4 regions of the Kinneretia sp. DJ1R-11 genome follow, and region 1 is predicted to be linked to each of the others. Evidence: predicted binding sites of a transcription regulator. Region 1 holds the regulator's gene; each other region holds the start of a gene.
The links. The regulator sigma-54, encoded in region 1, starts transcription at its own class of promoters, with help from an activator protein. The targets are predictions, from matches to a motif close to TGGCANGNAANCTGCTTT.
Positions count from the first base shown of each region.

Region 2: the regulator sigma-54 is predicted to act here: its motif matches at 5,403-5,420, upstream of LNV23_RS04660 (PEP-CTERM sorting domain-containing protein).
Region 3: the regulator sigma-54 is predicted to act here: its motif matches at 1,684-1,701, upstream of LNV23_RS16105 (TorF family putative porin).
Region 4: the regulator sigma-54 is predicted to act here: its motif matches at 1,582-1,599, upstream of glnA (type I glutamate--ammonia ligase).

Region 1 is NZ_JAJIRR010000001.1:651,542-658,853, reverse strand. Features, by position in the region: gene LNV23_RS02730 (THUMP domain-containing class I SAM-dependent RNA methyltransferase) at 1-97, opposite strand, end outside; gene LNV23_RS02725 (SGNH/GDSL hydrolase family protein) at 135-1,151, opposite strand; gene LNV23_RS02720 (RNA polymerase factor sigma-54) at 1,339-2,868, opposite strand; gene lptB (LPS export ABC transporter ATP-binding protein) at 2,908-3,699, opposite strand; gene lptA (lipopolysaccharide transport periplasmic protein LptA) at 3,696-4,325, opposite strand; gene LNV23_RS02705 (thiol:disulfide interchange protein DsbA/DsbL) at 4,451-5,119, opposite strand; gene LNV23_RS02700 (thiol:disulfide interchange protein DsbA/DsbL) at 5,161-5,853, opposite strand; gene LNV23_RS02695 (SPOR domain-containing protein) at 5,901-6,629, opposite strand; gene argS (arginine--tRNA ligase) at 6,626-7,312, opposite strand, start outside.
Region 2 is NZ_JAJIRR010000002.1:147,269-154,580, forward strand. Features, by position in the region: gene alr (alanine racemase) at 1-422, shown strand, start outside; gene arfB (alternative ribosome rescue aminoacyl-tRNA hydrolase ArfB) at 441-845, shown strand; gene LNV23_RS04640 (PspC domain-containing protein) at 987-1,409, shown strand; gene LNV23_RS04645 (hypothetical protein) at 1,418-2,074, opposite strand; gene fumC (class II fumarate hydratase) at 2,371-3,774, shown strand; gene LNV23_RS04655 (PEP-CTERM sorting domain-containing protein) at 3,846-4,364, opposite strand; gene LNV23_RS04660 (PEP-CTERM sorting domain-containing protein) at 4,493-5,149, opposite strand; gene LNV23_RS04665 (sensor histidine kinase) at 5,473-7,312, shown strand, end outside.
Region 3 is NZ_JAJIRR010000009.1:174,830-182,141, reverse strand. Features, by position in the region: gene LNV23_RS16110 (YifB family Mg chelatase-like AAA ATPase) at 1-1,478, opposite strand, end outside; gene LNV23_RS16105 (TorF family putative porin) at 1,772-2,509, shown strand; gene glnK (P-II family nitrogen regulator) at 2,557-2,895, shown strand; gene LNV23_RS16095 (ammonium transporter) at 2,965-4,512, shown strand; gene LNV23_RS16090 (response regulator transcription factor) at 4,639-5,043, opposite strand; gene gshA (glutamate--cysteine ligase) at 5,220-6,515, shown strand; gene LNV23_RS16080 (LysR family transcriptional regulator) at 6,522-7,312, opposite strand, start outside.
Region 4 is NZ_JAJIRR010000003.1:319,403-326,714, forward strand. Features, by position in the region: gene LNV23_RS08090 (EI24 domain-containing protein) at 1-611, shown strand, start outside; gene LNV23_RS08095 (competence/damage-inducible protein A) at 608-1,402, shown strand; gene glnA (type I glutamate--ammonia ligase) at 1,702-3,117, shown strand; gene LNV23_RS08105 (hypothetical protein) at 3,292-3,870, shown strand; gene glnL (nitrogen regulation protein NR(II)) at 3,928-5,073, shown strand; gene ntrC (nitrogen regulation protein NR(I)) at 5,088-6,593, shown strand; gene LNV23_RS08120 (solute carrier family 23 protein) at 6,684-7,312, shown strand, end outside.

The DNA.
Region 1 (7,312 bases):
GGATGGCCCGCACCTCTTCGTCGAGCAGGCGCTCCACGCCCGAGGGGCAGGAGACGAAGAGGTGGTGCAGGTCTTTGGGGGATTCTTTGGCGGCCATCCTCCGATTGTCCCAGGAATGGCCGCCTCGGCCGGACTCAGGCGCGGCGACGGCGGCTCAAGCCCAGCACGGCCACCAGGCCCAGGCCCAGGCCCATCAGCAGCCAGGTTTCCGGCTCCGGAACGGCGGCCAGCATGCCTTGGCCGAGCACGCTGTGGGTGACTGCGGTTGGATGGACGCGGTCCCAGAACATATAACCGTCAGGGTTGCTGCAGGTGCTGCCATTGGGCTGGCCGACATAGCCGGTGAAGCAAGCCTCGGTGACATTGCTGAGACCGTACTGGGCGGCGTTGTCGATCAGGTTTTGCTGCGCGCCCAGGGTGTCGAAATAGCGGATGTCGATGCCAGGCAGGGCGCGCAGCTGTGTCAGCGCGCCGTTCAAACCCTGGTTGAAGCCGAGCGAGAGCAGGTGCAGCTGACCGGCGGCACCGGAGCTGAGGCCGCCCGGGGTCTGGCCCAGGTCGGGCAGGCCTGGCATCAGGAAGTGGCGTGCGCCCAGGCCGTACAGCGTCTGAACGGCGTTGCTGAGGTTCTGGATGGCCGTCTGTGCGGTCGCCTGAGAATAGCCCTGGTACTGGAAGTCATTGGCGCCACCCCAGAGGAAGTACAGGGCCTGGCTGTCGGCCGCGCCACCACCCAAGCCGGCCTGGAAGGCCCCGACCTGGGACAGCATGCCGGTGTTCTGCAGGGCGGCCGGTGCGCCGGCGGCCACGGCGGCGCCGTTGAGCAAGCCGGTTTGGGCGCCGCCCCAGGCGTAGTCCTGCAGGGTCACGCCCAGGCCTTGGGCCAGATGCTCGATGGCGACCGGCCCGTTGGAGAAGCGGCCCTGGTAGTAGTTGCCGGGCTGCGGCACGGTGCCGCCTGTGGCTTGATAGAAATTACCCTTGTCCGAGAGGCTGTCGCCGAAGGCGACGATGCGGCTGTAAGCGGGGGGGCTGATCGAGCTGACGGCCTGCGCTTGCGCGGCAACGCTCAGGGCCAGACCGGCCGTCATCATCAGGGCGGAGGAGGAGATGCTGTGCCAGCGGCGTTGGGAGGCAGAAGTAGCGTTCACGACAGTCCTTTCAAGTAACGGGCCAAGTCGGCGGCATGATGGCATACCGCGGCCTGGGAATCACTCGAAATTCGCGTGCGTGTGCACGTTTGGGGCTGGGGGCCGGTGAACAGGTGAATGGGTGAATCGTGAATCGTGAATCGTGAATCGTGGGGTGCTGCTCACCCCTTCACTTGTTCACTCCCCCTCAAACCACGCGCCGCATTGTCGTCGTCCCAATATGCATGCCTTCGCGGTACTTGGCGACGGTGCGGCGGGCGACCTGGATGCCTTGTTCTTCCAACATATTGGCCAGGGCGCTGTCGGACAGGGGCTTGGCCGGGTTCTCGGCGGCGATGAATTGCTTGATCAGCTCGCGCACGGCGGTGCTGGAGGCCTCGCCGCCGGCTTCGGTGGAAAGACCCGAGCCGAAGAAGTACTTGAGCTCGTAGGTGCCGAAAGGCGTGGCCATGTACTTGGCCGTGGTCACGCGCGAGATGGTTGATTCGTGCAGGCCGAGCTCGTCGGCGATCTCGCGCAGCACCAGCGGCTTCATGGCGACGGCGCCGTGGCTGAAGAAGCCCTTCTGGCGCTCGACGATGGCGGTGGAGACGCGCAGGATGGTGTCGAAGCGTTGCTGGATGTTCTTGATGAACCAGCGCGCCTCCTGCAGCGCGCCGCCCAGGGCACTGTTGCTGATGCCGCCGCGCGTCTGGCGCAGGGCATTGGCATAGAGCTCGTTGATGCGCAGCTTGGGCGCGACCTCGGGGTTAATGATGACGCGCAGCTCGCGCCCGACCTTGCGCACGATCACATCGGGAATCACCGCCGGCGCCTGGCCGCGGGCAAAGCGCCGGCCCGGCTTGGGCTCGAGCGCCACGATCAGGGCCTGGGCTTCGCGCAGCAAGGGCTCGTCGGCGCCGGTCAGCAGCATCAGGCGGCGGCTGTCGCGCTTGGCCAGCAACTCCAGATGCTTTTTGCAGATCATGATGGCGATCACCTGCGGCGCGCTGCGTGGCAGCTGGCGCAGTTGCAGCTCCAGGCACTCGGGCAGATCGCGTGCGCCGACGCCGGCAGGGTCCATATGGTGCAGCCACTTCAGGGCGATGCGCAGGTGGTCGAGCAGGTCCTCGCGTTCGGCCGCGCTGTCCTCGCCCGCGTCGGGGATCAAGGCCTCGGCAATCGACTCCAGGCTGTCTTCCAGCAGGCCGTCCTCGTTTAGGGAATCGATCAGCAGGCGCAGGGCCAGCTGGTCGGACTCGCTCAAGCTCATGCCCGCCATCTGCTGCTGCAAATGTTCTTGCAGGGAGATCTCGGCCGACTCCTGCTCGCTGCGCTCGCCGTCTTCGTCGTTGCTGCCCGAGCCGCTGCCGCTGTTGCTGGGCAGCTCGCGGATGCCGTCGAAATCGTCACCTTCGGTGCCGTTCTCCCAGTCCTCTCGCTCGCTGTTGCCGAAGTCCTCGGCCTTGAGCTCGGGCGTGGCCTCGGCCTCGGCGCCGCCGCCCAGTTCGCGCTCGGCGCCGCTGTCTTCGGCGGCACTGGCCTGGCGCAGCTCGGGCAGTTCGGGCGCGGCGACGGAGAAGTCGTCCTCGGTTTCGAGCAGCGGGTTCTGCGCCAGCATCTGCTCGACTTCCTGGTTCAACTCCAGGGTCGAGAGCTGCAGCAGACGGATGGACTGCTGCAGCTGCGGCGTCAGCGCCAGATGCTGACTCAGGCGAACCTGGAGCGATTGCTTCATGGCCGCAGGCCCGGCGCTGTCAGGAGGCTCGCCATCACATCACATGCGGAAATGTTCGCCGAGATAGACCTTGCGCACATCGGCGTTGGCGACGATCTCGTCCGGCGTGCCCTCGGCCAGTACCGAACCCTCGCTGATGATGTAGGCGCGGTCGCAGATGCCCAGGGTCTCGCGCACATTGTGGTCGGTGATCAGCACGCCGATCTGGCGCGCCTTCAGGAAACCGATGATGCGCTGGATCTCCAGCACCGCGATCGGGTCCACGCCGGCAAAGGGTTCGTCCAACAGGATGAAGCGCGGCTGGGTGGCCAGGGCGCGGGCAATCTCGACGCGGCGGCGTTCACCGCCCGAGAGCGCCGGTGCCGGGCTGTCGCGCAGCTTCTCGATGCTCAGGTCGTGCAGAAGGGCTTCCAGCAGTTCCTTGATGCGCGGCTCTTTCAGCGCGCGGCCCTGCTCGTCGCGCTGCAGTTCCAGCACGGCACGGATGTTTTGTTCCACCGTCAGCTTGCGGAAGATCGAGGCTTCCTGCGGCAGATAGCTCAGCCCCAGGCGGGCGCGCTGGTGGATGGGCAGGTGCTCGACCGACTGGCCGTCGATGCGGATCTCGCCGGCATCGGCGCGCACCAGGCCAACGATCATGTAGAAGCTGGTGGTCTTGCCGGCGCCGTTGGGGCCGAGCAGGCCGACCACCTCGCCGCTGTTGACGCCCAGGTGCACGTTCTTGACCACGCGCCGCACGCCATAGCTTTTGGCCAGGCCCTCCGCCTCGAGGCGGCTGCGCACGCCGGATTCCAGCGCCGACACCGGCGCGTTGTGGGGGCCGGCACTCATGGCGTCTTGCGCGGGCTGAGGCTGGTGCTCGGCTTGAGCTGGATGCCCGAGGCCGGCGTGGCGGCGGGTTCCGAGGCGGCGCCTCGCGGCATCATCACCACACGCACACGGCCGCTCGGGTGGGGCGAACTCTGGCCGCCTTCCAAGGTGAACACCTCGCTGCGGTTGTCGAACAGGATGACCGCGCCGGTCACCTCGTCGGCCACGGTCGTGCCTTGCAGGCGCCGCACCACGGCGTTGCCGATGAAGCGCACGGTGTCGCTGCGGGTGTCGTATTCGAGCTGGTCGGCCAGGCCTTCGATGGCCTCGCCCGGGATGTCGCGCGCCTGGCGGAAGCTGACCTGTTTGCCGGTCTGGCCATTGGCATAAACCTGGTGGTAGCCGTCGCCGGTCTCTCGCACATCGAGCTTCTCGGCGCGCAGCACCAAGCTGCCCTTGCTCAGCACCACATCACCGTTGAACTCGGTGCGCTGCTTGGCGATCTCGACGCTGCCGCCGTTCTTGGAGGAAATATTGAGCGGCTTGCCGCGGTCGGCCTTCTCGGCCTGGGCTGCGCCGGCGGCCAGGCCCAGGACCAAGGCCGCCAGCAGGCCGGGCAGGAGGAGGGAGCGCGGGTACAGCTTCATGGGCAGGGAGGGTCGGGCAGGCGGAGGCATGGACGCCGACGGATGGCGGCACAAAACTTGCAGGCCATTCTAGTACGTGCCCCGCCGCGGCGGGCTCGTAGAGTCGCTTCGCTTGAGGGCAGGCTTCAGGACTTAGCGCTGCGCAGCTGTTGGATCAGCTGGTTGGTCAAGGCCAGGGCCGCTTGGCCACCGGACACCGCATTCTTGCCGGGGCCGCCGGCCAGGCTGGGGCTGGTCATATAGCGGCCGCCGATGCCGATTGCAGGAACGGTTTCAACCCCGTAAGACTTGGCCAGACTGGCAGCCTGATCGATGCGCCTCTGGGTGTTGAACTTGTCATTGAAAGCGGAAGTGAACTTGGCTTCATCCAGGCCCAGGCTGGCCGCGAATTTGATGATGGCCTTCTCATCGCTGAGGTCCAGGTGTTGGACATGGATGGCTTTGAACACCGCCTCGTGCAGATCGGCCAGCCGGCCCAGGGTTTCGAGCGTCGCCATCAATCGCTGGTGCAGCTTGTGCATGGCGCCCACGCCGACATGGATCCGACGGAAGCTGACATCGGCCGGCAATTGCTTGACCCAGGCCGACACCAGCGGGTCGAAGGCAAAGCAATGCGGGCAGGTGTAGAGAAAGAACTCATACACCTCGATCTTGCCCGGCGTGGCTGCCAAGGGCTGTGCCAGGCGCAGGTACTGCTTGCCTTCGACCGGCGCAGCGCCTTGAGCCTGGCTCAGGGCCGGCAGGCCTGTAGCGGCCAGGCAGACGGAGAAATCACGGCGGGAGATCGGTTTCATCGCTTCGCAGGGGGCAGGTGTTGAGATCGGGCGCCCGTGCCTCAGGCCTTGGCGGCGCGGGCCAGCTGGATCAGGTGATCGGCCACGGCCAGTGCTCGGCGGCCGTTGGACACCTCGGCTTCGCCGCGGACGCCGGCAATCGAGGGCGAGGTCAGGTAGCGGCCCCCAATGCCCAGCGCCGGCACGCCGTCGATGCGGTAGGCCTCGGACAGCTTGGCGCCCTGGCCGGCCTTGGTGACCACGCCGAAGGCGTTGAAGGCGTCTTTGAACTTGGCACCGTCCACGCCCAGGCGCACCACCAACTCGGTGAGGCTCTTCTCGTCGTTGAGCTCGAGGCGCTCAACATGGAAGGCACTGAAGATCTTGTCCTGCAGCTCGGCGGCCTTGCCCAAGGCTTCCAGGGCGTAGAACAGGCGTTGGTGCAGCTTGATCATGGCGTTGAAGCCGACATGGACGCGGCGGAAGGCGACGTCGGCCGGCAGTTGCTTGATCCAGGGTGCCAGCACCGGCTCGAAGGCGTAGCAATGCGGGCAGCCGTACCAGAAGAACTCCACCACTTCGATCTTGCCCGGCACGGCCACGGGCAGGGCTTGGGCCAAGGTCTGGAACTTGCCGGCAAAGGGGTCGGTTTGTGCCAAGGCCAGCTGCGGGGCCAGGCTCAGGCCGCCCAAAGCCAGAGGAGTCGACAACAGGGCAGAAAACTCGCGACGTTTCATCATCTTCTTCTCGTTCATCTCGGTGGACAAAAAGGGGCCGCAGCCCCGAGTATTGGGGCGAAAACTCAGCGTTTGACGCCGACCAGATTGGCTTCGATGCCGGCCGCTTCGATTTTGCGCTGCAGGCCTTCGGCTTCATCGCGGCTGTCGATGGGGCCGATGCGCACACGGAAGACGGTGCGGCCCGATTGTTCTTTCTCCATGACCTTGGCGCTGAAGCCCAGCAAGGCCAGACGCGCGCGCTGCTGCTCAGCGTCCTCGTTCTTCACATAGGCGCCCGCCTGCACGAAGTAGAGGTTGGGGTCGGCGGCAGCCGCGGCGGCGCTGGCGGCGGCAGCCTTGGCTTCGGCCTTCTTGTCGGCCGCTTTGTCAGCGGCTTTCTCAGGTGCTTTCTCTGCGGTCTTGGCAGGGGCAGCCGAGGCGCTGGCCGCCGGAGGGGCCACCGCCGGTGCCGTGGCGACCGGGGCGGTAGCAGCTGCGGGCGCGGTGACCTGCGCAGGTGAGGCAGGAGCCGGCGCGCCGCTGACCACACCGCTGGCCTTCACGCCGGCCTTGCCGGCCAGAGGGGCGTTGGGGTCCCAGTTCTTGTTGCGCTGGGCTTCGGCCGCGTCCTGCTCGGCCGTGCGCTGCGGCACCTTGTCAATGAAGGGGATGGGTACCTTGGCGATGTAGAGCGCCACGCCCAGCGCCACGGCCAGACCCAGCAGCAAGCCGACGATCAAGCCGAGGACAAAGCCACCACGTTGTTGCTTGCTTTTGTTTTTGTTGCTGCTGCCAGATTGAGCCGTGCTCATGCCTTCTCCGTCGCTTCAGGAATTGCTTCGCGGGACATCACCTCGGGTGCGCTGACGCCCAGAACGGCCAGGGCATTGCGCAACACCTGGCGCGTGGCGGCCAGCAAGGCCACCCGCGCCGCACTCAGCTCGGGCGCCTGGTCCAACACGCGCTCAGCCGCATAGTAGCTGTGATAGCTGGCCGCCAAGTCGCGCAGGTAGAAGGCCACGTCATGCGGGGCCAGGCCGGCTGCGGCGCCAGATAGCATGGCCGGGTACTCGGCCAGCTTGAGCATCAGGGCGGCTTCGGTGGGCGCCGTCAGCAGGCTGAGGTCGGCCTGGGCTAGGGCGCTTTCGTCACCGCCGCGGGCCACCCAGTTGCGGATCACCGAGCAGATGCGGGCGTGCGCATACTGGACGTAGAACACAGGGTTCTCGTCGTTTTGCTTCAGGGCCAGGTCGACATCGAAGATGAATTCGGTGTCGGCTTTGCGTCCGATCAGGAAGAAGCGCACGGCGTCGCGGCTGGTCCAGTCGATCAGGTCACGCAGGGTCACGTAGGAGCCGGCGCGCTTGGAGATCTTGACCTCCTCGCCGCCCTTCATCACGGTGACCATCTTGTGCAGGATGTAATCGGGGAAGCCCTGCGGGATGCCGACATCGGCCGCCTGCAGGCCGCCGCGCACCCGGGCGATGGTGCCGTG
Region 2 (7,312 bases), on a different contig from region 1:
CCCATTGGGACCTCAAGCCCGGCATGAGTTTGCGCGCCAAGGTCATTGGCATCCAACATCTGCAGCCCGGCGACACCGTCGGCTACGGCAGCAGCTTCACCGCCGACCGGCCCATGCGCATCGGCACCGTGGCCTGTGGCTACGCCGACGGCTACCCGCGCCATGCCGGCAGCGGTACCCCGGTGCTGGTCGATGGGCAGCGCAGCGCCACGGTCGGCCGGGTGTCCATGGACATGCTCGCAGTCGACCTGACCCTGCTGCCGCACGCCGGACTGGGCAGCGAGGTGACGCTCTGGGGCCTGAGCAGCCGCGGTGCCGTCCTCGGCATCGACGAGGTGGCCAAGGCCGCCGGCACCATTGGCTATGAGCTGATGTGCGCGCTCACCAAGCGCGTGCCGGTCAGCGTCGTACATGGCGACTGAGCGGCTGCGAGCGGCGCGGTGATCCTGAACTGGACACCCGCCGACTGGGAGCTGGACTTCAGCTTCATACGCGCCAGCGGCCCGGGCGGGCAGAACGTCAACAAGGTGTCGAGCGCCGTGCACCTGCGCTTCGACATTGAACGCTCCAGCTTGCCGCCCCTGATTAAGCAGCGCCTGCTGGCTCTGTCCGACCAGCGCCTCAACAACGAGGGTGTGATCGTCATCAAGGCACAGGATTCGCGCAGCCAGGAGGCCAACCGTGCCGATGCGGTGGCCCGCCTGGTCGATCTGGTCCAGAGCGTGGCCCACACACCCAAGGCCCGCAAGGCCACCAAGCCGACCTGGGGCTCCAAGCAGCGCCGCCTGGAGGGCAAGGCGCAGCGCAGCGGCATCAAGGCCGGGCGCGGCCGAGTGCAGGAATAGGCGATCCGCGGGTATACCCGGATTCCATGCAACTGAGGCGCCGAGCCTTGCAGTTCGTCGCAGCCCGCTGGCCCGACCCTGGCGGCCTGCGCACACTGGCTTCCATGGCAACTCGCCATGCAAGACCTGGAGCCCCGCATCATGTCCCTCAGCAACGAACTGGAACGCCTGGCCGAACTGCATCAGCGCGGCCAACTGTCCGACGATGAGTTTCAGCGTGCCAAGGAGCGGCTGTTGCAAGGGCAGGCCAGCGAGCCGTCCAGCACCTACAGCCGTGCCCAGGCCCAGCCGGATCGCAAGGAGCAAGGCTTGGGCTCGGCCATCAACCGCCTGCAGCGCAGCCGCGATGAACGCTGGTTGGGCGGCGTCTGCGGCGGCCTGATGGAGATCAGTGGCACAGCGGCCTGGATCTGGCGCCTGATCTTCCTGTCCCTGCTGTTCTGCCACGGCGCCGGTCTGCTCGCCTACCTGCTGCTCTGGCTGCTGGTGCCCGAAGCGCCCAAGCCCGTCCCGGGCCTGGGCTGGCAGAACGACGAGGACTCACGCAAGGCACCCTCGCTCTGAGTGCCGACTCAATCGACGCGGAAGGCAAACTCCTGCTCGAAGCGATGGTTGCCGGGACAGACATAGTGTTCGCGCAGCGTGCTCTCAATGGCGCCCATCAGTTGGCGGCGTGTCTTGCCATCGAGGGCGCCGCGCGCGGCCAGCAGCTCGGTGGCCACCACGCGACCCTCGCGCACGGTGGCCAGGATCTTGAACACCGCCTCACCACTCCAACTCAGGGCGGGCAGCTCGGGCCGGGCCATCTGCGTGCAGACCATGCCGGCCTGACGAATCGCCGGCTCAACCACGGGCGGGCTCTGCACGGGCTCGGCCACGGTCGGCCGCGAGCTGTAGTCCACCACCGGCGGGCCGTCGTAGCGGGTCTGGATGTCGGTGGGGCTGGGATCGCGCTGGATCACGATGTCGGGCACCGGCACCTTGATTGGCAAAGGAATGTCGCGCAAGTGCTGCGGCAGCTCCACCGCGATCGGCTGGGGCACAGGCTCGGGCGGCTTGGGCGCATCCATCAGAACCTCCACCTCGGTCTTGGCCGGTGGTTTGGGCAGGCTGGGTCGGGCAAAGCCCTGAATCAAGCCGACCACCAGAGCCACATGCACCAGGACCGCAATGCCCAGGCCGGTGTAGCGGGCCGGGCCCGGCTGAGGCTTCAGTGCGGTGTCGAACACAGAGGAGAGAGAAGTTGAAGTGGAAGCGAGCTGCTGAGTCATGCGATCCATCCTTTCGATCAAGGCAAGAGGGTCTTCGATGAAGGGCCTGACGTCTTCACTGGCGCGGGCCTGAGCCCAGGCTAAAGAGGAGCGGGGCCGCGCGTCAACGGCGAAACAGGCCGCCCACCGCGCCTGTGGCCGCACACTGACAAGCCCAGGCATGACCTCCGGGACCCCTGCGCGCTTGTGCCAAGCTCGGGGGTGCACCGCCCCCGCTTCGGGAAGAATCGCGGCACGCTTCAGGAGGCCCGTCCATGCCCGATTCCTCCGCCGCCCCGCAGCGGCTTGAACATGACAGCTTCGGCGACATCGCCGTTCCTGCCGAGCACCTTTGGGGCGCGCAAACGCAGCGCTCCTTGCAGTTCTTTGCCATCTCCACCGAACGGCAGGCGCCCGAGCTGATCCATGCATTGGTGCTGGTGAAGAAGATCAGTGCCCGTGTCAACGGAGAGTTAGGCCTCTTGGCGCCCGCCAAAGCCGAGGCCATCGTCGCGGCCGCCGATGAAGTACTGGCCGGGCGCTGGGCCGAGGAGTTCCCGCTGTCGGTCTGGCAGACCGGCTCGGGCACACAAACGAATATGAACGTCAACGAGGTGCTGGCCAACCGCGCCAGCGAGCTGCTCGGTGGCGCGCGCGGACCCGCGCGCCGGGTGCACGCGAACGACGAGGTCAACCTCGGCCAGTCCTCCAACGACGTCTTCCCCACCGCCATGCACATCGCCGCGGCGCTGGCGATCGAGCAGCAGCTGGTGCCGGCCCTGGAGAAGTTGCGCAGCCAACTCGACCTCAAGGCACGGGCCTTTGCCGATATCATCAAGATCGGCCGCACGCATCTGCAGGACGCCACGCCCCTCACCCTGGGCCAGGAGTTTTCAGCTTATGTGGCGCAGCTGGCACAAGGCCAGCTGCACCTGCAAGCCGCCCTGCCCCATCTCTACCAACTGGCCCTGGGCGGCACGGCGGTCGGTACCGGCCTGAACGCCCACCCCGCCTTTGCCGAGCGCGCTGCGGCCGGCATCGCCGAGGCGACCGGCCTGCCCTTTGTCAGTGCGCCCAATAAGTTTGAGGTCATGGCGGCGGCCGATGCCTTGGTGCACGGCCATGGCGTGCTCAAGACCATAGCAGCCAGCCTGATGAAGATCGCCAACGACATCCGCTGGCTGGCCAGCGGCCCGCGTTGCGGCCTCGGCGAGCTGCAGATCCCGGAGAACGAGCCCGGCTCCTCCATCATGCCGGGCAAGGTCAACCCGACCCAGAGTGAAGCCCTGACCATGATCTGCTGCCAGGTCTTCGGCAACGATGTGGCGCTCAATTTCGGCGGCGCCAGCGGCAACTTCGAGCTCAATGTGTTCCGACCCATGATGGCCCATAACTTCCTGCAAAGCGCCCGCCTGCTCAGCGACGGCGCGCGCAGCTTCAGCCAACACTGCGTTGCGGGCATCGAGCCGCGGCGCGAGCGCATCCAGCAATTGCTCAACGAGTCCCTGATGCTGGTGACGGCCCTGGCCCCCCATATCGGCTACGACCAGGCCGCTCAGATTGCCAAACTGGCGCATGCCCAAGGCAGCAGCCTGCGCCAGGCGGCCCTGCAGCTGGGCCTCTTGAGCGAGCAAGACTTCGACCGCTGGGTGCGCGTCGAGGACATGGTCGGCCGCTGAATCTCAGTCGACCATGAAAAAGGCGAGCGACCCGAAGGGCGCTCGCCTCGCAGAAAGCTGCGAACGGAAGTTCAGGCGGCCGCGCCGGGCGCCAGCTTACGGCGGCGCGCCAGGGCGCCGATGCCGGCCAGGCCCAGCGCCATATAGACATAGGTGGCGGCTTCCGGCACGGCCGTGACCGAGAAGCTGATCGGGGTCTCGATCGCCTGGCCATCGACCACCTGCAGGTCGAAATGCTGACCCTCGAAGAAATAGACATTGAAGTGGCCGGCGTCACCGCCGCCCACGTCGTAGAGAATGCCGGCGTCGGTGAAGTAATTGCCGCTGTTGGCGAACTGGTTGTCGTAGGCAAAGTTGCCGTCTTCGCCCACGGGCACCAAACCCAGGATGGCCACACCATTGCGACTACCGCTGATGCTGAGGATGTCCTCGGGTACCAGGGCTGCACCGGCGGTCGTGAAAGTGCCAGAGGCGCTCACGCCCGTGCCGGTATAGGACCAGGCCCAGCTCGTGTCGGCCTGCGCCAAGCCAGAGGCCATGAGGGCGGCGCCGCTCAGAAGTGCAGCTGCGACTTGCTTGAGAAACTTCATGGGACGTCCTTTGCGTGAGTGGTACCGCCCGCGAACCGGGTCCTGAAAACCAAATCACGATAGGTCGGACTTTCAGCAGCGTCAACGAGGGCAAAGCCCGAGAGGGCTTGCCCGGCCCCTGAGTTCGATCAAGCCTGCCGACGCCGACGGGCGATCAGGCCCAAGACACCCAACCCGGACAGCAGCAAGGCGTAAGTCTGCGGCTCGGGTACGGCTGCCACGGTGGCCAGAGTCAGGTTGTCGGCGGTGGGCCACAGGACCGCACCGGCCGGCTGGACTGCAGCCAGGGTGGCGGACAAGAGGGCGCCATTGGACACAAAACCGATGAAGCTGCTGGTGGTCGCGCCCGTGATGGTTTGGCTGACCGTGCCGCTGGCATCGGTGGCGGTCAGCACCACGTCGCCGGCCGCAAACAGGCCCGAGATGTTGGAGCCAAAGAAGTTACCGCCGATGGCGCTCACACCGCCGGTGAAGCCGTTGAAGGTCACAGAGTCGGTGGCGAGGTTGGTGGACAACCAGGGATTGGCCACGGTGCCTGCGCCGAAGAAAGTGCTGGTGCTGGCAGTTGCCGTGTAGCCGTAGGAGCCGGCCGTGCGATTGATGGGGCTGGGGGTCGAGCCGGAGATGGAGAAGCCGGTGAAGGTGTCAACGCCGGGCGCCGTCACGGCAGCCAAGAAGGCCGCTTGCGAGGTGTAGACCGTCACCGTGGCCTGGGCGCCGCCAGCGAGGCAGACCATTGCGGCCAAGGCCAGCGGCTGAAGCAGGAATTTGGAAGTGAGCGACATGGACAATTCCCTTGAGGTCAGTGCGTGGAGTTCGCGGAACGAGGCGCCAGAGTGGCGCTTCGAAGCCTCAGTGTCAGCAGTGTGACAAACGCTCACAAGTCTGTGAGCTAGGGGGAGCTGTCCCCGGCAAAGGGCTCGGGCCAACCCTGTGTTTCAGACTGGCACGGGCAGCCCAGGCACCGTGCCTTTGCACTCAAGGCCGCAAGCAGCCCGTCTGATGCAGATCGCAAAATGGTGGGACGCTGAGATTTGATTCGCGGTTAGCATGCCACCGCGCGCCTTCGCCATTGGGGTCAAAGGGCAGCTACGCAACCCTCCGCTTCATGCAATCGTGGCGCCAAGCATTTCGTGAGCAGTCCCTGGCGCGCCAGCTGCTGTTGCAGCTGAGCGCGCTGGTGTTCCTGATGCTGCTGATGCTGGCCGGCATGGCCTACCTCCTGGTCGGGCGCCTGGTGGAGCAAGGCGTCCCGCCGATCTTGCAGCGCAGCGTGGAACTGCAAGCCACCCTGCAAGGCCAGACCTTCAAGTCGGCACAGATCAGCGTGGAGAGGCTGGCCAAGGAATGGCAGCGTCGGATTGACCAGCCTTCAGACGCTGAGATCGAGCGCCGATTCGCACAGCTGTTCGAACGCCAGGCCGATGGCGTCTGGCGCATCCAAGCGCCATGGATCGACACGCTAAGGGCGCCGACCTTCTACCTTCAGCACGGGTCACAGGGGCCTGATGCCTCGGTACGGCGCCGCGCCGTCGTCAGCCATGCCCTGCTCAGCGAGCAAGGGCCGGCGCTGGTGCCCCCGTACTTTTCGGTGTACACCGACTTTGTCGAGAAGGGTCTGATGGTGTTCTCGCTGGGCATCGACTGGGGCAAGAGCGCTAGCTCGGCCACCGACAACTTCAACTACCCCACCATGACCGGCTCGGACCCGGCCCGCAATCCGGAACGACGGAGCTTCTGGACGCCCGTCTACTACGACGGCGAAGCCAAGGCATGGATGGTTTCGGTGATCCAGCCCCTCGATTGGCGCGGCCACTGGGTGGGCACCATGGGGCATGACATCACCATCGACACTTTGCTGCAGCAGATCGCCGAAACCAAGGCACCGCTGGCTTCGGTGTCCATGATCTTCAGCCGCGACGGCCACCTGATCGCCCACCCCGAACTGCGCGAACGAATTGCCGCAGCCCAGGGTCAACTGGCTTTGGGCGATCTGAAAGACCCGGTGCTGAGCTCGGTGCATCAGCTGATCAAGAGCGCGCCCTCCGAGCAGCGCAGCGCACGTACACCGGATGGCCGCTATCTGCTGGTTTGGTCGCGCATCGATGGGCCTGACTGGTGGTCGGTGCAGCTGCTGCCGCAAGCGGCCATCAATGCGCTGCTGGAGCGACTCGTGGGCGCCTTGCTGACAGTCGGCGCCATCACGCTGATTCTGACCTTGCTGCTCCTGAAGGCCTTGATCCGTCAACGCCTGCAACGGCCGCTGAATGCGATCACTGCGTCCACGGAAGCCTTGGCCGCACATCTGTTGAGTGGGGCCGAACCGCAGGCCCTGCCGCCGCAGGCTTCACGGGATCTGCGGCGCCTGAACCAAGCCTTCGACAGCATGGCGACCGAGTTGGCGGTACATCGGCGCCAGGAACAAGCGGCCTTGCTGGCCTTGGAGGGCGAGGTGCAAGAGCGCCGCCACGCCGAGGAAGCGGTGCGCTTGCTGAACCTGTCTCTGGAAGCGCGCGTGCGCGAACGGGGCGACGCCTTGCAACAGGCACAGAACGAACTGGTCCAGCGCGAAACCCTGGCCAGCCTGGGCTCTCTGGTGGCGGGGGTCTCGCACGAGCTCAACACACCCATCGGCAATGCCTTGATTGCTGCCGACACCGCGAGCAGCGCACTCCAGGAGGCACAGCAACAGCTGGCAGGAGGCACGGTCAAGCGCAGCGAACTGCTGTCCCGGATCGCCTTGGCCGAGCAATCACTGGAGCTGTGCCTTGGCAATCTGCGCCGCAGCGCAGGTTTGGTGAGGGACTTCAAGCAAGTCGCCATCGACCGGGCCAGTCTGCAGCGCCGCCCGTTCGAGCTCAGAAAGGTCAGCGAGGAGGTGGTGCACTTGCTGCATTTCGCGCTGAAGACGGGGCAGCATGAGGTCTTGATTGACCTGCCTGAAGACC
Region 3 (7,312 bases), on a different contig from region 1:
TCGCTGAGGTGGGGCACTTCGATGCGCGGGCTGCCGGCCAGGTCGGCCACGCTGCGCGCCACGCGCAGCACGCGGTGGTGGCTGCGGGCGCTCCAGGACAGGCGCTGAGCAGCCTTGATCAGAAAGGCCTGGGCGGCGGGTTCCAGTCCGGCATGCTGGTCCAGTTGCGCGGCGCTGAGCCCGGCATTGCTGCAGCCCTGGCGCTCCAGGGCGAGCTGGCGCGCGCGGGCCACGCGCTCGGCCACCACGGCGCTGGATTCGCCGTCGGCGGCGGCCTGTAGCAGCTCTGGCGCCTGCACGGGAACTTCGACGAACAAGTCCAAGCGGTCCAAAAACGGACCGCTGAGGCGAGATTGATAACGTGCAATCTGATCGGGTGAGCAGCGACAGGCGCGCAGCGCACTGCCGTGGTTGCCGCAAGGGCAGGGGTTCATGGCGGCGACCAACTGAAAGCGAGCCGGAAACTCGGCCTGGCGGGCGGCGCGAGAAATCAGGATGCGGCCGGTTTCCATGGGTTCGCGCAGAGCCTCCAGCGCGGCGCGATTGAACTCGGGCAGTTCGTCAAGAAAAAGCAGGCCGTGCTGGGCCAGCGAGATCTCGCCCGGCCGCGGCGGTGAGCCGCCGCCCACCAGGGCCACGGCCGAGGCGCTGTGATGCGGATTGCGCATCACCCTTTGGCGCCAGCGCCCGGGCTGGAACTGGCCGGCCAGACTGAGCACGGCGGCCGATTCCAGCGCCTCGTCCTCGCTCAGGGGCGGCAGCAGGCCGAGCAGGCGCTGGGCCAGCATGGACTTGCCCGTGCCCGGCGGGCCCACCATCAGCACACTCAAGCCGCCGGCAGCGGCAATCTCCAGGGCCCGTTTGGCGCCAGCCTGGCCCTTGATGTCGCGCAGATCGAGTTCCTCGCCGGCGGGCGCGGCGGTTGGTAGCGCCTGCGCGCGCGGCAGCGGGTTGTCGCTACCCAGCTGCAAGGCGGCGACCAGGTCCAGCAGATGGCTTGCCGCATGGACCGCCACGCCCTCGACCAAGGCGGCCTCGGCGGCGCTGGCCTCGGGCAGCAGCAGGCGCCGGCTGCTGGCCTCGCGGCGCAGCGCCAAGCTCATGGCCAGGGCACCGCGCACCGGGCGCAGCTCGCCGCCCAGGGACAGCTCACCGGCGCATTCCAGCTCGGGCAGTTGCTGCGGGTCGATCTGTTCGCTGGCGGCCAGCAGGCCCAGGGCGATGGGCAAGTCGAAGCGGCCGCCTTCCTTGGGCAGCTCGGCTGGCGCCAGGTTCACAGTGATTCTTTTGTTGTGTGGGAATGAAAGCCCGCTGTTTTGCAGGGCAGCCCGCACGCGTTCGCGCGACTCCTTGACTTCCGTCTCTGCCAGTCCGACCAGGGTGAAGGAGGGCAGGCCATTGGCCAGATGCACCTCGACACGGACCGGCTCGGCCGCCAGGCCGTCCAGCGCGCGGCTGTGAACGATTGCCAGAGACATGGTGCGCTTGTGCTCCCCTGCAGGCCAGGCCCTGGGCCGATTGTGCCCGGCCGCTGCGCCCAACAGGCACACAAAGCGTGCTTTGCACCAACTGGGTGCATCGAACTCGGGCGGCACCCGGCCTGGGCAGGCCAAGTTGGTGCGTCCACTGCGGGTTTCGCTCTAGGCGAGGAGGTCAGGAGATCGATGTGCTGTTGCGCAAAGCTGGCACGGAAGCTGCACTGCATACCGCCAAGTGCTCGCATTTCTCCGTTTTCCTTCTTTCACCTTTTGTTGACATCCAGGAGTTCCGCATGAAGACATCGTTCGCCAAAGCTGCTGCTCTCACTCTCGCTCTGGGCGCTCTGCTGCCCCTGGCCGCTCAGGCCGAGGAAGCCGCCAGCCCGCTGAGTTTCAATGCCAGCGTGACCACGGACTACCGCTATCGCGGTATCTCGCAGAGCCGCGTCAAGCCGGCCCTGCAAGGCGGTGCGGACTATGCGGCAGCCAACGGTTTCTACATCGGCACCTGGGCTTCGACCATCAAGTGGATCAAGGACGCGCCTTACAACGGCGGCGCTTCGCTGGAACTGGATGTCTACGCCGGCTACAAGACCGAAATCGCCGCGGGCCTGACGCTGGACGTCGGCGTGTTGGGCTACATCTACCCCAGCAATGACCTCAATCCGAGTGCCAACACCACCGAGGTCTACGGCGCTCTGAGCTACGGCGTCTTCACCGCCAAGTACTCGCACAGCACCACCAATCTGTTCGGCACGGCCGACAGCAAGGGCAGCGGCTACCTCGACCTGAGCGCCACCCTGGACCTGGGCGATGGCGTCACATTGGTGCCGCATCTGGGCCGCCAGAATGTCAAGCACAACTCTGCCGGGTCCTACACCGACTACTCGCTCACCCTGAGCAAGGAGTACGCGGGCATTGCCTTCGGCGCCGCGCTGGTCGGCACCAACACCGACGCCTATGTCGGTGGCCCCTCGGCCAAGAACCTCGGCAAGAGCGGTTTTGTGCTCTCGGCCAAGAAGTCCTTCTGAACTGAACGATCGCTCGTCTGATCGAAACCAAGACCCCGGAGACCCTCATGAAACTCATCACCGCCATCATCAAACCCTTCAAGCTCGACGAAGTGCGTGAAGCCCTCAGCGCCATTGGTGTGCAGGGCCTGACCGTCACCGAGGTCAAGGGCTTCGGACGCCAGAAAGGCCACACCGAGCTCTACCGCGGCGCCGAGTACGTGGTGGACTTTCTGCCCAAGGTGAAGGTCGAGGCCGCCGTGGCCGACGCCGTGGTGGAGCAGGTGATCGAGGCCATCGAGGGCGCCGCACGCACCGGCAAGATCGGTGACGGCAAGATTTTTGTCTCTCCGCTGGACCAGGTGGTGCGCATCCGCACCGGCGAAACCGGTCAGGACGCGCTCTGAACACGCCCGAGCGCACTTCAACAAGACGCCAGCAAGGCACCCCAAATCCGTAGGAGATCTGCAATGATCATCAAGAAACTTCTCGCCACTCTGGCCTTGGCCGCCGCGGTGCTCGCACCGGCCGCCTGGGCGCAAGATGGCGCGGCTTCGGCCCCGGTGGCTGCGGCCACAACCATGGCCTCGGCACCTGAGGCCAGCGCCGCTCCAGTCGCGGCGCCCACCGAAGCACCCGCCCCGGCCGCTGCCGCTGCCAGCGAGGCTGCCGTTGCCGCACCGGTGTTGGTGCCCAACAAGGGCGACACCACCTGGATGATGCTGTCCACCCTGCTGGTCATTCTGATGACCGTGCCCGGCCTGGCCCTGTTCTACGGCGGCCTGGTGCGCAGCAAGAACATGCTGTCGGTGCTGATGCAGGTGATGGTCGCCTTCTCCATGATCATCGTGCTGTGGGTCATCTACGGTTACAGCTTCGCCTTCACCGAGGGCAATGCCTTCATCGGCGGCACCGACCGGCTGATGCTCAAGGGCGTCTGGGACAACGCGGCCGGCACCTTCGCCAACGCGGCCACCTTCAGCAAGGGCGTGGTCATTCCCGAGATCGTGTTCGCGGCCTTCCAGGCCACCTTCGCCGGCATCACCGCTTGCCTGATCATTGGCGCCTTTGCCGAACGCATCAAGTTCAGCGCTGCCCTGGCCTTCCTGGCCCTGTGGTTCACTTTCAGCTATCTGCCGATCGCCCACATGGTCTGGTTCTGGATGGGCCCGGATGCCTACACCGCCGCGGGCGTGGTCGATGAAATGAACGGCAAGGCCGGTCTGCTCTGGCAATGGGGCGCGCTGGACTTCGCCGGCGGCACCGTGGTGCACATCAATGCGGCCGTGGCCGGTCTGGTCGGCGCCTTCATGGTCGGCAAGCGCATCGGTTACGGCAAGGAAGCCTTCACCCCGCACAGCCTGACCTTGACCATGGTCGGCGCCTCGCTGCTGTGGGTGGGCTGGTTCGGTTTCAACGCCGGTTCGGCGCTGGAAGCCAACGGCTTCGCTGCCCTGGCCTTCATCAACACCCTGGTGGCCACGGCTGCAGCGGTGCTGTCCTGGTCCATCGGTGAAGCACTGCACAAGGGCAAGGCTTCGATGCTGGGAGCTGCGTCCGGCGCGGTGGCTGGCTTGGTGGCTATCACCCCGGCGGCCGGCAATGTCGGCGTCGGCGGTGCGCTGATCATCGGCGTGATCGCCGGCTTTGCCTGCCTCTGGGGCGTGTCGGGTCTGAAGAAGCTGCTCGGCGCGGACGACTCGCTCGATGTCTTCGGTGTGCACGGCGTTGGCGGCATCGTTGGTGCCCTGCTGACTGGCGTGTTCAACTCGCCCGCCCTGGGTGGCCCCAGCCTGGTCGGCGACTGGGTCACGGCCAGCATGGTGACGGCCGATGCTTACACCATCGCCGGTCAGGTCTGGACGCAAGCCAAGGCCGTGGGCGTGACCGTGATCTGGTCTGCTGTGGTCTCCCTGGTTGCCTACAAGCTGGTCGATCTGGTGATCGGACTGCGCGTCAGCGAAGAAGACGAACGCCAAGGCCTGGACATCAGCTCGCACGGCGAGACGGCGTACCACAAGTGATTTGAGCGCCCTCGGCTGCGCCCCGCGCAGCCTCAGCAAGCCACAAGCCGCCCTGTCTTCGGATCGGGCGGCTTTTGTTTTGAATTGCGCGAACGACGGCTCCGTACCGCTTGCCGCCCTTCGCGATCATGGCCCGTGATCGGGCGCTGCGCTTTCCTGGCGTTTCTTGATCAAGACTTCGGTCAGTTCCAGCAGCTTGGCCGGGCTGAATGGTTTCGCGAGGAAGAAGTTGGCGCCGGTTGCGAGGGCGCGGGTCTTGGTGGCTTGGCTGGCGTCGGCGGTCAGCATGACGATCAAGGCCTTGGCGAGCCGAGGGTCGGCGCGCATCTGGCGGCAGACTTCAATGCCATCGATGCCACCCGGCATCATCACATCCAGGTACACCAGGTCGGGCTGCATGGTGCGAGCGAGGTCCATGGCCAGATTGCCATTGGGCGCCTCGTAAAGCTGATGTCCGGTGTCCTCCAGTGCCCAGCGGATCAGGCGACGGATGTCGGCCTGGTCCTCGACGATCAAGATCTTGGCCTTCATGGCGAATTGCCCGGACTGCGCGTGTTCATGCGGGCAAGCATATCGCTTGCGGCAAAACTTTTTTCATTGTGGTGGCCTTGGCAAAGCCGGGGCTGACCCCACCTGCGTGCTCCTAGAATCGAACGCAGCCCGCCGCACTGCCTTCCCTCCTTCGGCCCGACCCGAGCACCCCGACCATGGTTCCCCATCTCACCACCGCATTGACCGGTCCCATCAACGAGCTGGAGCAGCGCATTCTGGAGTCCATGCCGGCCATTGAGCGATGGTTTCGTCTCGAATGGATGGAGCACACGCCGCCCTTCTATTCCTCAGTTGATCTGCGCAATGCCGGCTTCAAGCTCGCGCCGGTGGGTACTCATCTGTTTCCGGGTGGCTTCAACAATCTGACGCAGGACATGTTGCCGCTGTCGGTGCAGGCCGCCATGGCGGCAATCGAGAAGATCTGTCCCGAGGCCAAGAACCTGCTGCTGATCCCCGGCAAGCAGACCCACAGCAGCTTCTATCTCAGCAACCTCGCCACCCTCAAACGCATCTTCACGCAAGCCGGGCTGAACGTTCGGCTGGGCAGCCTGGACCCGGCCATCACCGAGCCCACGGAGCTGAATCTGGCTGACGGCAGCAGCCTGACGGTTGAGCCCCTGCTGCGCCAGCGCGGTCGACTGGGTCTGAAGGATTTCGACCCCTGCACCATCTTGCTGAACAACGAGCTCTCGGAAGGCGTGCCGCGGGTTCTGGAGCATCTGCATGAGCAGTACCTGTTGCCGCCCTTGCATGCGGGCTGGACCCTGCGCCGCAAGAGCCAGCACTTCAAGTCCTATGAGGAAGTGGCCAAAAAATTCAGCAAGCTGCTGGGCATGGACCCCTGGCTGATCCACCCGATGTCGGTGCCGGTCAGCGGCGAGGATCTCAGTGCCGGTCACGGCTTGGAAGCGCTGCAGACTCAGGTCGATCTGGTGCTCAGCAAGACGCGCAAGAAGTACAAGGATTACGGCATCCAGGAAAAGCCTTTTGTGCTGATCAAGCCGGACGCCGGCGGCCACAGCCAAGGCACGCTGATGCTGCGCGATGCCAAGGAGCTGGCCGATCTGGGCCGGCGCGGCGCTGGGGCGCTGAACTGGTTCCAGAGCGGGCATGGGCCACACCAGCTGCTGGTGCAGGAAGGCGTGGTCACGCATGAGCGTGTCAATGAAGCCGTGGCCGAGCCGGTGGTCTATATGATGGACCGCTATGTGGTCGGCGGCTTCTACCGCATCCATGCCGAACGCGGCAGCGAAGAGAACCTCAATGCCCCGGGTTCCAGCTTTGTGCCCCTGGCCTTCGCCCAGAGCTCGCAGCTGCCACGCCCTGGCGAAAAGCCCGGTGCCAGCGCCCCGAACCGCTTCTATATGTACGGCGTGATCGCCCGCTTGGCCATGCTGGCGGCGAGCTATGAGCTGGAAGTTACCGACCCCGAAGCCGAGGTCTACGCATAAACGGGTCTAGCCCAGTTTTTGGCTGGCTTCGAGCATCAACTGCTTGAAGCGCTCCACCACCTCGGTCTGAGGTTCGCGCAGATGCCAGAGGGTCAGGTCGGCCAGGCCGAGGTCGGCGTCCAGGGGCAGGATCTTGGCGATGCCGTTCTGTGCCGCCAGCTTGGCCACATGCTGGGGCAGCAGGGTCAACATGGGCATGCGCTTGAGCAGGCTCAGGGTCAGCATGACGTCGCCGGTCTCAACCAGATTGGTGGGCAGGGCCATGCCCATGTCCTGCCAAAGTCGGTCCTGCAGGCTGCGTGAACGGGTGCCGGGCAGGGGCCAGATCCAGGGCTGCTGATTGAGGGTTTCCCAGCCCAACTTGCCACTGGCCTTGGCCAAGGGGTGGACGGTGCTGATCGCCACCACCTCGGGCTGGGCAATCAGGCACAGCGGCTCCAGATCGGCCGGCGCCTCGTGCGGGCGGATGCGCGCGATCACCAGGTCCAGGCGGCCTTCGCGCAATTCGCCGATCAGGCCAGTCAGCGCATGGGTGCGCACGCTCAACGTGATGTTGGGATGGGCCTGTTTCATGGCCGCCATGGCGTCCGGCAGGATCTGCGGCAGGGCCGCATTGGTGGCGCCGATGCGCAACTCGCCGGAGGCGCCACGGACGATGGAGGCAATGTCACCGCCGCCGCGCTGCAGGTCGATCTCGAGTTTGCGGGCCAGTTCCACCAGCCTTTCGCCCAGCGCTGTGGCGCGCAAGCTGCGGCCGCGGCGCATGAACAGGGTTTGTCCTAGGCCGCGTTCGATCT
Region 4 (7,312 bases), on a different contig from region 1:
TGGCCCTGAGCTTGCCGGTGGTGGTGGTGTTGAGCCTGCTGCTGGTGGCACTGCTGCTGACGCCGACCGCGGTCAATCTGGTCGCCCAGCGTCGCTTTCCGCTGCTGGAGCGCAAGCGGGGTGCTGCTTTTGTGCAGTCGCTGCTCTGGTCCCTGGGCCACGCGGCACTGGCCTTGCTGGCTTTGCTGATCAGCCTGCCTTTCCTTTTCATCCCGCCCTTGGTGCTGATCCTGCCGCCGCTGATCTGGGGCTGGCTCGGCTACCGGGTGTTCGCCTATGACGCCCTGGCCGAACATGCCTCGGTGGCTGAGCGGCGTCAGCTGCTGCGCCTGCACCGCCTGCCATTGCTGGGTCTGGGTCTTCTCACGGGCTATCTGGGTGCGGCGCCGGCTGCCATCTGGGCCTTCGGCGTGATGGCCGTGGCTCTGGCACCTTTGTTGATCCTGGTGTCGATCTGGCTCTACACCTTGATTTTTGCCTTTTCCTCGCTGTGGTTCAGCCACTACTGCCTGGCCGCACTCCAGGAGCTGCGTCAGAGCCGCAACGCCGGCGCCGCCCCCGTCGAGCTGCTGACGCCCATCCCATCCCTGCCTAGGCAAGAAGAGTCATGAAAATCGGTTTGATCATCATTGGCGACGAAATCCTGTCCGGCAAACGCCAGGACAAGCATCTGTCCAAGTTCATCGAGATCCTGGCCGCGCGCGGCATGAGCCTGGACTGGGCTCAGTACTTGGGCGACGACCGCGCCTACATCAGCGCCCGGCTGCGTGAGGCCTTCGCCAGCGGCGATCTGGTGATCAGCTGCGGCGGCATCGGCGCCACGCCCGACGACCACACCCGCCAGGCCGCTGCGGCCGCCCTGGACCGCGAACTGTTGCTGCACCCGGAGGCGCGCGCGCTGATTTGGGAACGCATCCAGAACATGGCGGCGGAGAAGGGCGAGACGGTCGACCCCGAGCACCCCGACACCCTGCGCCGCCTGGAGATGGGTGTGTTCCCGGTCGGCGCCGACATCGTTCCCAACCCCTTCAACAAGATCCCGGGTTTCTCGGTCGGCACGGTCTATTTCGTGCCGGGCTTTCCGGTCATGGCCCACCCGATGATGGAGTGGGTGCTGGACCAGCGCCATGCCGACTTACAGCGCCCTGTGCAGCGCCAGGAACTGTCCCTGATCGTCCAGGGCGCGATGGAGGCCAGCCTGACGCCGCTGATGGAGCGGGTGGAGGCGGGCTTCCCCGGCATCAAGGTCTTCAGCCTGCCCAGCGTGGACCACCCGCAGTGGGGCCGCCACATCGAGCTGGGCGTCAAAGGCCCGGCCGAACAGATGGATGCCGCCTACCAGGCACTGAAAAGCGGCGTGATCCAATTTGGTGCTGTCGTGAGCACTGAATTGGTGCGTTGAGCGACGCCGAATCGCACCGTTTTGGTGATTGAACGTGAAAACTCGCTCGCTCGCCCTGTTCCCGAGCCTGGGGTCGGACCATAATCCCGCAGCTTCGGCGGCTCTGTGCGCCGGCGCGGTGCGGCAGCTTGGGCTGTGTGCCCGTCTGCATGCGCAGTGCGCACCGGAGTGCCGCAAGCTGGCACACAAACTGCTTTGTTGAACTGGCGCGGCCTGTGTCTGACGGCGCAGTGCAAGCCAAACAAATACCTACGCATCCGCAAGCTTTCTCCCGCTACTTACCCGTTTAGGAGTTTCTGATGGCCAAGACCGTCGCCGACGTGATGAAGATCGTCAAGGAAAACGAAGTCAAGTTTGTTGACTTCCGTTTCACCGACACCCGTGGCAAGGAACAGCACGTGACCGTGCCGGTTTCGCACTTCGACGAAGACAAGTTTGTCTCCGGCCATGCTTTCGACGGCTCGTCCATCGCTGGCTGGAAGGGCATCGAAGCCTCGGACATGCTGCTGATGCCCGATCCGAACACGGCCAATATCGACCCCTTCTTCGAAGAGCCGACCCTGATCCTGTCTTGCGATGTGGTCGACCCGGCTGACGGCAAGGCCTATGAGCGCGACCCGCGTTCGCTGGCCAAGCGCGCCGAGGCCTATCTGAAGGCCTCGGGCCTGGGCGACACCGCCTACTTCGGTCCCGAGCCTGAGTTCTTCATCTTCGACTCGGTGCGCTGGTCCAACGAGATGTCGGGTTCCTTCTTCAAGATCGAATCCGAAGAAGGCGCTTGGAACACCGGCAAGGAATACGAGCACGGCAACACCGGCTACCGTCCGACCGTCAAGGGCGGCTACTTCCCCGTGCCCCCGGTCGACAGCGGCCAGGACATGCGCTCGGAGATGTGCCTGATCTTGGAACAGCTGGGCATCCCGGTTGAAGTGCACCACCACGAAGTGGCAAACGCCGGCCAGATGGAAATCGGCACCCGCTTCAGCTCCCTGGTGGAGCGCGCCGACTGGACCCAGCTGCAGAAGTATGTGGTGCAGAACGTGGCTCATGCCTACGGCAAGACCGCCACCTTCATGCCCAAGCCCCTGGTGGGCGACAACGGCTCCGGCATGCACGTGCACCAGTCGGTCTGGAAGGACGGCAAGAACCTGTTCGCCGGTGACGGCTATGCCGGTCTGAGCGACTTCGCCCTGTACTACATCGGCGGCATCATCAAGCACGCCCGCGCCCTGAACGCCATCACCAACCCTGGTACGAACTCGTACAAGCGTCTGGTGCCTGGCTACGAAGCGCCGGTCAAGCTGGCTTACTCGGCCAAGAACCGCTCGGCCTCGATCCGCATTCCTTATGTGGCCAACCCCAAGGGTCGTCGCGTTGAAGCACGCTTCCCCGATCCTTCGGCCAACCCCTACCTGTGCTTCGCAGCGTTGCTGATGGCTGGTCTGGACGGCGTGGAAAACAAGATCCATCCGGGCGAAGCCGCCACCAAGGATCTGTACCACCTGCCGCCGGAAGAAGACGCCCTGGTGCCCACCGTCTGCCACAGCCTCGACCAGGCCCTGGAAGCGCTGGACAAGGACCGTGCCTTCCTGACCAAGGGTGGCGTGTTTACAGATGCTTACCTTGACGCCTACATCGAGCTGAAGATGCAGGAAGTGACCCGTCTGCGCATGGCCACGCACCCGGTCGAGTTCGACATGTACTACGCCCTGTGATGGCTGCCGGCCGCCAGCGTGCTGATCGGTGCGCTGAAGGCCGGGCTTTCACGAGCCGCCAGGCTCATCTCGAAGGACGGCTCAGGCCGTCCTTTTTCGTGGCCGCAGCGTTTGCCGGCTTTCGGCCGCGCACTTGCGCGCTTGGGCCGGCCGCGCTTGGGCCACAATCTCGCCATGTTGAACCGATCTGCTCCGCCGATGCCCGCCTACCGCTCGATGCGTCGCACGATGCGCCGCACGGATCCGCTGGTTTGGGCCGTTTGCTCGCTGTCGGCCTGGGCCGCAGCGGCGCAGGCCCAGGGCACGGTCTATCGCTGCCCCGGCCCGCCGGTGCTTTACACCGATGCCGTGTCGGCCAAGGAAGCCCAGGAGAAGGGCTGCCGCACGATCGAAGGCTCGCCCATCACCATCCTGCAGGCTCCCAAGCCGCGGGCAGGAGGCAACGGCAATGCAGGCCGTGCTGATGCAAGCCCACCGGCGCGCGCCAGCAGCGACGGCGGCCGGGTCGACCCCAACCAGCAGCGCAGCCGCGACGGCGAACGTCGGCGTGTGCTGGAAACCGAGCTGCGCGAGGCCGAGGAACGCCTGGCCACGACGCAGCGTGAATACGCCGGCGGCAACGCCGAGCGACGCGCCGACGAGCGCAATTACCAGCGCTACCTGGACCGCATGGCCGAGCTCAAGGCCAGCATCGCGCGTCAGGAAAGCGATGTTGCGGCGCTCAAACGCGAAATCAGCAAGCTGCCGTCCTGAGGCCCGGTGTGTCGCGCCGGCTCCGGGGCCGCGCAGCCGCACTCAGGAGTTGTTGTCATGAGCCCAAGCGCTCCCACGCCCCTCGGGGCATTTCAAGGGGCCGAGCGCACCCCGCCGGCTTTTGATGCGCTGGACATGCTGGCCACCATGGTGGCCGTGGTCCGGCCCGATGGCGAATGCCTGTTCGCCAACACGGCCTTCGAGAACGTCATGGGCCTGTCGCGCCGCGCCGTGCAGCGCAGCAGTCTCTACGACTGGTTTGCCGAGGCCGGCCGCCTGCGTGACACGGTTGAGGGCGTGGCCCGCAATGCCTATTCCAGCAGCCGCTTCGATGCCTTGCTGCGCCGCGGCGTGCGGCCGCACGAGGTGCTGGTGCCGGTGCATGTGATCGTTTCGCAGCTGGAGGCCGGTTCGGCCACGCCGCGCGGTGGTGACCTGGTCTTGATCGAGCTGATCGAGAACGCCCAGCAGACTCGGCAGGACCGTGAGGAGCGCACGCTCGACCAGGTGCAGGCCACCAAGGAGCTGACGCGCAATCTGGCGCACGAAATCAAGAACCCGCTGGGCGGCATCCGCGGCGCCGCGCAGCTGCTGGCCATGGAGCTGGCACCCACCGAGTTAGGCCCTGAGCTCAGCGAGTACACGCAAGTCATCATCCACGAGGTCGATCGCCTGCAAAGCTTGGTCGACCGCCTGCTCGCGCCGCACCGCCACGCGCCGGTGGTGGCCGATGTCAACATTCACGAGGTCTGCGAGCGCGTGCGCGCCCTGGTGCTGGTCGAGCATCCGCGCGGCCTGGTGATCAAGCGCGACTACGACACCTCGCTGCCCGACTTCCGCGGCGACCGCGAACAGCTGATCCAGGCCGTGCTCAACATCGTGCAGAACGCTGCCCAGGCCTTGCAATCCCGCATGGCGGCGGGCGACGCCTCCATCACCTTGCGCACTCGGGTGGCGCGCCAGGTGACCATTGGTAAGCAGCGCTGGCGCTTGGCATTGGAATTGCATGTCGAGGACAACGGCCCCGGAATTCCGGCCGAGATCCGTGATCGCATCTTCTTTCCCCTGGTGTCGGGGCGAGAGGGCGGTTCCGGCCTCGGCCTGACGCTGGCGCAGACGATCGCCCAACAGCACCAAGGCATGATCGACTGTGAAAGTGAACCGGGCCGGACTGACTTTCGCATCACCTTGCCCCTGCCCTAGAGGGAACCAGCCGCATGAAATCCATCTGGGTTGTCGACGACGATCATTCCATCCGCTTCGTGCTGGAGAAGGCCTTGAGCCGCGAGGGCCTGCCCGTGCGCACCTTCAGCAACGCCCGCGATCTGCTGGCTGCGCTGGAGGAGGACAGCCCGCAGGTGCTGGTGTCCGACATCCGCATGCCCGGAGGCTCAGGTCTTGACCTGCTTGCCAAGGTCAAGGCTCGCCTGCCGCATCTGCCCGTCATCATCATGACGGCCTACTCCGATCTCGACAGCGCCGTGGCAGCTTTCCAGGGCGGCGCCTTCGAATACCTGCCCAAGCCCTTTGACCTGCCCCGTGCGGTCGAACTGATCCGCCGCGCCCAAGAAGAAAGCCAGCGCGAGGCCGTTGCCGACGAGGCCGCCGCGCAAGTGCCCGAGATGCTGGGCCAGGCCCCCGCCATGCAGGACGTGTTCCGTGCCATCGGCCGCCTGAGCCAGAGCCATGTGACGGTGTTGATCACCGGCGAGTCGGGCTCGGGCAAGGAACTGGTTGCGCGCGCTCTGCACAAGCACAGCCCGCGCGCTGAGGGCCCCTTTGTCGCCATCAACACGGCGGCTATCCCCAAGGACTTGCTGGAGAGCGAACTCTTCGGCCACGAGCGCGGCGCCTTCACCGGCGCCCAGGCCACACGGCGCGGTCGTTTCGAGCAGGCCGACGGCGGCACGCTCTTCCTCGACGAAATCGGCGACATGCCGCTGGAGCTGCAGACGCGGCTGCTGCGCGTGCTGTCCGACGGCCAGTTCTACCGCGTCGGCGGCCACAGCCCCTTGCGCGCCAATGTGCGCGTGATCGCAGCCACCCACCAGAACCTGGAGTCGCGCGTGCGCCAGGGCGCCTTCCGCGAGGACCTGTTCCACCGCCTCAATGTGATCCGACTGCGCCTGCCGCCGCTGCGCGAGCGGCGCGAGGACATCGGCGTGCTGGCGCGCTTTTTCCTGCAGCGCAGCGCGACCGAGCTGGGCGTCGAAACCAAGCGCCTCAGCGAAGCCGCCCTGGCTCAGCTGCTGGCTTTTGATTTCCCAGGCAATGTGCGCCAGCTGGAAAACATCTGCCACTGGCTCAGCGTCATGGCGCCCAGCCAGGTGGTGGAAGCTAAGGATCTGCCTCAGGAATTGTTGCAAGCTGGTACATCAACCGAGCTGACGCTGGAGCGCAGCGAGGACGCGCCGGCGACCTCAGGCGAGGCTTCTGCTGCCGCCGCGCCTCAATCTGGGGCGCATGCGCCGGCCGCTGCGCCCCTGCCTGGTGCAGCCGTGGCCAGCGAAGCCTGGGTGATGGAAGTGGCCCGCGAGGCGCGCCGCTTGCTGGCTGCTGGCGAGCCTGAGGTCTGGGAGCTGCTGAGCCGCCGCTTCGAGGCCAGCCTGATCACCGCCGCGCTGGAGCTGACCCACGGTCGCCGCATCGAGGCGGCGCAAAAGCTGGGCATCGGCCGCAACACCATCACGCGCAAGATTCAGGAACTGAACCTGGACGTGTGAGGCCCATCCGGGCTGCGTGCAAGCCCTGGGTCGTCGCGGCAGCTGGCCTCACTACACTGCGGCGTCAAGACACGATGGAGCGCATGCAGCATGAGCCGACTTTTCCAATGGCGTGAGGTGCCGGCCCAAGACGGGCAAGCGGTACAGACCGATGAACGCCTGCCCTGGCCGCAGACCCTGGCCATGGGCTTGCAGCATGTGATCGCCATGTTCGGCGCCACCGTGCTGGCGCCCCTGCTGATGGGCTTCGACCCCAATGTCGCCATCCTGATGAGCGGCATCGGCACCCTGATCTTCTTCCTGATGGTGGGCGGCCGCGTGCCTAGCTATTTGGGGTCGAGCTTCGCCTTCATCGGCGTGGTGATCGCTGCCACCGGCTACACCGGCTCGGGACCTAACGCCAATATCGGGCTGGCACTGGGCGGCATCATCGCCTGCGGCGCGGTCTACTTTGCCATCGGCGCCCTGGTGTCCTGGTTGGGTACGGCTTGGATCGAGCGTCTGATGCCTCCGGTGGTCACCGGCGCCGTGGTGGCCGTGATCGGCCTGAACCTGGCCGCCATCCCGATCAAGAACATGGCGCCCACCGGCTTCGATGCCTGGATGCAGGGTGCCACCTTTCTGAGCGTGGCCCTGGTGGCGGTGTACAGCCGAGGCATGGCCCAGCGCCTGCTGATCTTGTTGGGCTTGCTGGCCGCCAGCCTGCTCTACGCACTGCT